2 linked regions of the Massilia litorea genome follow. Each later gene encodes a partner of the first gene's protein in a complex. Links are inferred from orthologs where the notes say so. Each region holds a gene or a part of one and is shown in the gene's direction. Other genes may lie near its edges.

The links. Proteins that work in one complex are often made in the same cells at the same time.
Region 2: the proteins of LPB04_RS17955 (region 1) and LPB04_RS21530 are in contact, whole or in part, in a cryo-EM structure (PDB 8GIZ), measured with the Escherichia coli proteins. The link is inferred for Massilia litorea from one-to-one orthologs.

What each region holds. Positions count from the first base shown.
Region 1 is NZ_CP062941.1:3,979,802-3,983,629, reverse strand. Bases 680-3,497 are described here. They hold LPB04_RS17955 (DNA polymerase III subunit delta'), read left to right. Parts: upstream 680-1,480; coding sequence 1,481-2,515; downstream 2,516-3,497. Other genes in these bases: LPB04_RS17945 (GNAT family N-acetyltransferase), read left to right, coding at 2,920-3,441; LPB04_RS17950 (PilZ domain-containing protein), read left to right, coding at 2,526-2,903; tmk (dTMP kinase), read left to right, coding at 853-1,467; mltG (endolytic transglycosylase MltG), read left to right, coding at 680-856. Also shown: more of mltG, read left to right, coding at 1-679; LPB04_RS17940 (TatD family hydrolase), read left to right, coding at 3,586-3,828. UniProt on the Escherichia coli protein: Part of the beta sliding clamp loading complex, which hydrolyzes ATP to load the beta clamp onto primed DNA to form the DNA replication pre-initiation complex.
Region 2 is NZ_CP062941.1:4,786,319-4,790,223, reverse strand. What follows is about bases 454-3,348. They hold LPB04_RS21530 (DNA polymerase III subunit gamma/tau), read left to right. Parts: upstream 454-774; coding sequence 775-2,922; downstream 2,923-3,348. Other genes in these bases: LPB04_RS21520 (YciI family protein), read left to right, coding at 3,300-3,348; LPB04_RS21525 (YbaB/EbfC family nucleoid-associated protein), read left to right, coding at 2,960-3,289; LPB04_RS21540 (type 1 glutamine amidotransferase domain-containing protein), read left to right, coding at 454-474. In the rest of the region: more of LPB04_RS21540, read left to right, coding at 1-453; more of LPB04_RS21520, read left to right, coding at 3,349-3,590; recombination mediator RecR, read left to right, coding at 3,592-3,905. UniProt on the Escherichia coli protein: Part of the beta sliding clamp loading complex, which hydrolyzes ATP to load the beta clamp onto primed DNA to form the DNA replication pre-initiation complex.

The sequences.
Region 1 (3,828 bases):
GGCTGCCCAGCAGATGGTGGCGGCCGGCGTGCCCGTCAATCCGACGCTGTTCCAGATCCTGGCGCGCGTCACCGGCGACAGCGGCCGCATCAAGGCCGGCAGCTACGAGCTGAAACCGAATACCTCGCCGCGGCGCCTGCTGAACCAGCTCGTGCGTGGCGAATTCGCCCAGGAAGCGGTCACCATCATCGAAGGCTGGACCTTCCGCCAGATGCGCGACGCCATCGCCGCCACCAAGACCCTGCGCCACGAAACGGCAAAGCTGAGCGACGCGGAGCTGATGGCCAAGGTGTCGACCGAATACAAGCAGCCGGAAGGCCTGTTCTTCCCGGACACTTATCTCTTCGCGAAGGGCGCGAGCGACTTGCAGATCTATAAGCAGGCGCACCAGATGCTGCTCACCCGCCTGAACGCCGCCTGGGAAAAGCGCGCCGACAACCTGCCCTATAAAACGCCGTACGAAGCCCTGATCATGGCCTCGATCGTTGAAAAGGAAACCGGCCAGAAGAGCGAGCGCTCGATGATCGCCGGCGTCTTCGTCAATCGCCTGCGTACCGGCATGATGCTGCAGACCGATCCCAGCGTGATCTACGGCATGGGGGCGCGCTACGAAGGCAAGATCGCCAAGAAGGATCTGCTGACCGACACCCCGTACAACACCTATACCCGCTACGGCCTGCCGCCGACGCCGATTTCGCTGCCGGGCGTGCAGTCGCTCAGCGCCGCGCTGGCGCCGGCCAAGACCGATGCCCTGTATTTTGTCTCGCGCAACGACGGCACCAGTCATTTCTCGGACAACCTGAACGAGCACAACCGCGCTGTAAACCAGTACCAGCGCGGTGCGAGCAAGCCATGAGTGGCCGCGGTAAATTTTTGAGCGTCGAGGGGATCGATGGCGCCGGCAAGTCGACGCATATCGGCTTCATTACCGATTTCCTCGAGTCGCGCGGCAAGACCGTCGTCACCTCGCGCGAACCGGGCGGCACGCCGCTGGGAGAGAAGCTGCGCGACCTGCTGCTGCACGAAAAAATGCACCTGGAAACCGAGGCCCTGCTGATGTTCGCCAGCCGCCGCGAACACATGGCGCAGGTCATCGAACCTGCCCTGGATGCCGGCTCCTGGGTGCTGTCGGACCGTTTTACGGATGCCAGCTTCGCCTACCAGAGCGGCGGGCGCGGCCTGGACCGTACTAAAATGGAAGCGCTGGAAGCCTGGGTGCACCCGCACCTGCAACCGGACATGACCCTGCTGTTCGACGTGCCCCTGGAAGTGGCGCGCGAACGGCTCGATGCAACCCGTACCCTGGACAAGTTCGAGCGCGAGCAGGAAGCATTCTTTGCCCGCTGCCGCGCCGAATACCTGCGCCGCGCCGAACAGTTCCCGGCGCGCTTCGTCGTGATCGATTCGACGCGCAGCATCGCCGAGACGCAGGCCCGGATCAGCGAGGCGCTGGAGGTATTGCTGTGATGAGTTTGCTGTGATGATCTACCCTTGGCAACAATCCGCCTGGACCCAGCTCCAGGCCATGCGCGAGCGCCTGCCGCACGCGATCCTGTTCCACGGCCCGGCCGGCATCGGCAAGGCCGGCTTCATCGAAGCCTTTGCCCAGTCGCTGCTGTGCGAGAACGTGCAGCCCGACGGCCAGGCCTGCGGCAGCTGCGCCTCCTGCGGCTGGTTCCTCCAGCACAACCATCCCGACTACCGCCGCGTGCGCCCCGAAGCGCTGGAAGACGAACCGGCAGCCGAGGGCGACGGGGTTGAAGGCGGCGAGGGCGACAAGAAATCGAAGTCGACCAAGGCGCCCTCGAAAGAGATCAAGATCGAGCAGATCCGGAACCTGGCCGATTTCATGAACATCTCGACCCATCGCCAGGGTCTGCGGGTGGTGGTGCTGTATCCGGCCGAGGCGCTGAACATGCCGGCCTCGAATGCCCTGCTGAAAACCCTGGAAGAACCGCCGCCGGGCACCGTGTTCCTACTCGCTTCGAACGGACTGGACCGCCTGCTGCCGACCATCCTGTCGCGCTGCCGCAAGTTCGCGCTGCCGATGCCGGACCACGCTGCCGCGCTGACCTGGCTGAAAGAGCAGGGCGTGCCGGACGCCGACAGCTGGCTGCGCGAGGAGGGCGGCGCGCCGCTGGCTGCGCTCGACAAGGCGAATGGCGGCAGCCGCGAGGAGCTCGACACCCTGCTCGGTTTCCTTGCCCGTCCGAACGTCGAGTCGGCGCTGCGCCAGGCCGATAAACTCAGCAAGACGCCGCTGGCTTCGCTCGTCTCCTGGCAGCAGCGCTGGCTCTACGACCTGCTGGCGAGCAAGTTGGCGGGAACGGTGCGCTACTATCCGCGCTACCAGAAGGAACTTGCAGCCTTGGCCGGCAACGTGCACACTGCGAATCTGTTACGTGCAATCAAGTCCGCGAACGAACGCCGCGCCGTGGCCGACCACCCGCTGTCGGCCAAGCTCTTTGTCGAGGACATGTTGCTGGACTATACAGCGTGCTGCAATCCGGCTTGAGAGGACCGAAATGACTGGCAATACCACCGACCCGAACGCAGCGCTCGTGCCGCGGCCGTCGGTCCTGTCGCTGGCGATCAAGGAAAAGGCGGCCCTGTACGCGGCCTACATGCCGTTTTTAAAGAACGGCGGCATGTTCGTGCCGACCAACAAGCCGTATAAAATCGGCGACGAGGTCTATCTGATCCTGTCGCTGATGGACGACCCGAATAAATACCCGATCGCGGGCAAGGTCGCCTGGATCACCCCTGCCGGCGCCAACAACAGCAAGGCGCAGGGCATCGGCGTGCATTTCCCTGCCGACGAAACCGGCCAGCGCGCCAAGGCCCGCATCGAAGAAATCCTGGGCGCGGCGCTCCGCTCGTCGCGCGCCACCCATACCCTGTAATCTATTTTTCGTTTTTATGCCGTCCTACGTCCACCGTCTTGCCCGCCGCGACGACCTGCCCGTCATCGTCGATATTTATAACTCCACCATCGCCTCGCGCGAAGTCACCGCCGACACCGAACCCGTGAGCGTCGCCTCGCGCGAAGCCTGGTTCAACGAGCACACGCCCGAGCGGCGTCCGCTGTGGGTGATCCACGATGCGAACGATGTGTCGGACGAGCCGACCGTGATCGGCTGGATGTCCTACTCGAATTTCTACGGCCGTCCGGCCTACTCGGGCACGGCCGAGCTGTCGATCTATATCGATGAGGAATGGCGCGGACGCGGCCTCGGGCGCTACTGCCTGGAGCAGGCGATCGCCTTTGCGCCGAAGATCAAGGTGCATACCCTGCTCGGCTTCATTTTCGGGCACAACGTGCCGAGCCTGGCGCTGTTTCGCAAGTTCGGCTTCGAGACCTGGGCGAATTTTCCGCGGGTGGCGAATCTGGACGGGATCGAGCGCGACTTGATCATCCTGGGGAAGCGCGTCGCGGATTGATCCGCCGCTGGAAACGCGTGGAGTCGGGACTCCACCCTACATCGTCGATCAGCCACGAACCGTAGGGTGGACTCCCGAGTCCACGGCTTTTGGATCGGCGCACACCGCGTGACGCGACCTCGCGGCTCCCCGTACAATACGCGGATGTACATCGATTCCCACTGCCACATCAATTTCCCCGAGCTCGCCGCCCGGATGCCCGAAGTCCTGGCCAAGATGGCCGAGAACCGCGTCACCCACGCCCTGTGCGTCTCGGTCGACCTGCCGGACTTCCCCTCGGTGCTCGCCCTGGCCGAGCAATATCCGCACATTTATGCCTCGGTCGGCGTCCATCCGGACTACGAGGACACGCCGGAACCAACGGTCGAGCAGCTGGTCGAACTGGCA
Region 2 (3,905 bases), 810 kb from region 1 along the record:
GGCGATCCTGCCGCACAAAAGGCGCTGGCGACCACCGTGAAACTGTCCGGCGTATCGGCAGAGAGTTTTGATGCCGTTTTCTATCCCGGCGGCCACGGTCCGCTGTGGGACCTGGCACAGGATGCCGATTCGATCCGCCTGATCGAAACGATGGCCGCCAGCGGCAAGCCGGTCGCCGCCGTCTGCCACGCGCCGGGCGTGCTGGGCCGCGTGAAAGGTCCGGATGGCGCGCCGCTGGTGAAGGGCAAGCGCGTCACCGGTTTTACTAATACGGAAGAGGCCGCCGTCGGCCTGACCGAGATCGTGCCCTTCCTGGTGGAGGACATGCTGGTGAAAAACGGTGGCCAGTACAGCAAGGCAGGGGATTGGGAACCGTATGTGGTCACCGACGGCTTGCTCGTTACCGGGCAGAATCCGGCATCGTCCGAGCCCGGCGCGCATGCCCTGCTGGCGCTGCTGAAACAGGGGCGCTGAGGCAGTTGCAAAGACCGGCCCCAAAACGCGCGGGGTCGGTTATAATGGCCGCTGGCGGGCCCCTGCGCATTGTGGCATGGTTTACCTGGTCAGGTCGGGAACGAAGCAGCCAAAGCCGTTCACCGCAAGTGCCGCAGATCAGGCTCGCCTCCTTCGTTTCTCTTCCGTTTCATCTCTCTCCATTCCCTTGCTGTTCTGTTGCTGCCGCTGCACGCCTGCCGCGTGGCCATGTCTGCCTGGCATGAGTGGACCTCTTCCTTGATTGTTCGCGCCGAGGCCCAACTGCGGTAAAATCGCGGTATGTCCTATCAAGTCCTCGCCCGCAAATACCGCCCCAAGAACTTCGAAACGCTGGTCGGCCAGGAGCACGTCGTGCGCGCGCTCACCCATGCGCTCGACACGGGCCGCCTGCACCACGCCTACCTGTTCACGGGCACCCGCGGCGTCGGCAAGACGACGCTCTCGCGTATCCTTGCCAAGTCGCTCAACTGCACCGGCCCTGACGGCACGGGCGGCATCACGGCCCAGCCTTGCGGAGTGTGCGAAGCCTGCCGCGCGATCGACGCCGGCCGCTTCGTCGACTATATAGAGATGGACGCCGCCTCCAACCGCGGCGTCGACGAGATGGCCCAGCTGCTCGAGCAGGCCGTCTACGCACCGAGCAATGCACGCTTCAAGGTCTACATGATCGACGAGGTGCACATGCTGACCAATCACGCGTTCAACTCGATGCTGAAAACGCTCGAGGAACCGCCCGAGCACGTCAAGTTCATCCTCGCCACCACCGACCCGCAAAAGATCCCGGTCACGGTGCTGTCGCGCTGCCTGCAGTTCAACCTGAAGCAGATGCCGCCGGGCCACATCGTCGGCCACCTGGAAAACATTTTGGGCCAGGAAGGCGTGAACTTCGAACAGCCGGCGCTGCGCCTGCTGGCGCAAGGCGCGCACGGCTCGATGCGCGATGCGCTCTCGCTGACCGACCAGGCGATTGCCTATGCCGCCGGCGCCGTGACGCTGGAAGCCGTGCAGGGCATGCTCGGCGCGCTCGACCAGTCCTACCTGGTGCGCCTGCTCGATGCCCTGGCGAACGAGAACGGCGCCGACCTGCTGGCCGTGGCCGACGAGATGGCCAGCCGCAGCCTGTCGTACAACGGTGCGCTGCAGGACCTCGGCACCTTGCTGCACCGGATCGCGCTGGCGCAGTCGGTGCCGGCCGCGGTGCCGCAGGATTTGCCCGAACTCGCCGACATCCTGCGCCTGGCCGAGGCCTTCGATCCGCAGGAAGTGCAGCTGTTCTACCAGATCGCCGTGCACGGCCGGAACGAAATCGGCCTCGCGCCGGACGAGTACGCCGGTTTCACCATGACCCTGCTGCGCATGCTGGCCTTCCGGCCGGGGCAGGGCGGGGCCGAGCGCATTGCTGCGCCGGCTGCCGCGGCCGCGCCACGGGCGGCGGCACCGGCGGCGCGTGCCGCGTCGGCGGCTGGTGCCAGCCCGGCCGCTGCGGCAGCCACCGCAGCCACCCCGGCCGCAGCGCCTCAGCGTCCGGCTGCACCAGCCAGCCCGGCGCCGGCCAATCCGGCACCCGCCATGAATTCGGCGCGCGCCGCGATCAATGCCGCGCTGGAAGCGGCCCGTGCCGCCTCCGGCCAGCGTGCGCCGGCCAAGCGCCCGGGCGCCGATGCAGCACCTGCGGCGCCTTCGGCTCCGGCAGCAACGGCGCGTCCGATCAACGTCGCTCCTGCCGGCGGCCAGCCTGGCGCCGGCCCGGCGCCGTCCGCGCCGGCGGCGCAGGCCACGCGTCCGGCTGCACCGCCCCCGCCGTGGGCTGGAGCTCAGCCGCAGCAGCCGCAGGCTATTGCCCGTCCGCAGGCACAGGGCCAGCAGCAGGCCGAGCGCGACGACGATGGACCGCCATCCTGGGTCACCGAATTTTCCGACGACACCGCCGTCGCCAACGAAGCCGCTGCCGTCGCTGCACCGGTCAGCGCGCCGGCAAGCAGCCGCGCGCCAGCCAAAGCACCGCACGAATACGTGGTCACGCCGGTGCCGGCGCTCGACTGGGACGGTAACTGGCCGGCGCTGGCCGCCACGCTGCCGCTGCGCGGCGTGTCGCAGCAGCTGGCCCTGCAGACCGAACTGATCGACTGCCATGCCGATGCGGGTTCGGCCCTGTTCCGCCTGCGCGTGCCGGTCGACACCCTGCGCGCCAGCGGCAACAGCGAAAAGCTGCAGGCGGCCTTGCAGGAGATTTTTGCCGGCAAGCGCATCACGGTCGAGACCGAGATCGGTCCGGTCTGGTACACGGCCAGCGCCGAAGCCAAGGCCGCGCGCGAAGAACGCCAGCGCCTGGCCGAAGCCATCGTCGCCGGCGATCCCTTCGTGCAGGAGATGGAACGCGTGCTGGGCGCCTTTGTCGTGCCCGGCTCGGTGCGTCCGCCGGTCTGAACACCCACTTTCAATCGATTTACTGGAGAACCACACCATGATGAAAAACCAGCTCGCAGGCTTGATGAAACAGGCGCAAGCCATGCAGGACAACATGAAGAAGGCGCAAGAGCAGCTGGCCCTCATCGAAGTCGAAGGCCAGTCGGGCGCCGGCCTGGTGAAGGTCACGATGACCTGCAAGAACGACGTCAAGCGCGTACAGATCGATCCGTCGCTGCTGGCCGACGACAAGGACATGCTGGAAGACCTGGTCGCCGCCGCCTTCAACGACGCCGTGCGCAAGGCCGAAGCGACCTCCGCCGAAAAGATGAGCGGCCTGACCGCCGGCATGCCTGGCCTGCCGCCCGGCTTCAAGATGCCGTTCTGATCGCGGCCTGATGTTTATTGTCTCGCTCACCTATACCGCGCCGCTCGCCAAGATCGATGCGCGCCTGGCCGCGCATCGCGAGTGGCTGGCGGGGCAGTACGCGGCCGGCATCTTTCTGATGTCCGGCGCCAGGGTGCCGCGCGACGGCGGCATCATCCTCGCGCGCGCGCCCAGCCGCGGGGCGCTGGAGCGGATCCTGAGCGAAGACCCGTTCGCGCTGGCCGACCTGGCGCGCTACGAGATCACCGAATTCACCCCGACCATGACGGCCGAGGCCTTCGACGCCTGGCGCGGGGTCTAGCGTGTCCAAATCCCTCGACTTCCTGACCGAGGCGCTGCGCCGCCTGCCGGGCATCGGTCCCAAGTCCGCCCAGCGCATGGCCTTCCACCTGCTGCAGCACGACCGCGAAGGGGCGGCGATGCTGTCGCGCGCGCTCTACCAGGCGGTCGACTCGGTGCACCACTGCGCCATGTGCAATACCTTCGCCGACACGGAGGTCTGCGAGATGTGCGCCGACGATGCGCGCGACCGCTCGCTGCTGTGCATCGTCGAAACCCCGGCCGACCAGATCATGATCGAGCAGACCTTGACCTACAAGGGCTTGTACTTCGTGCT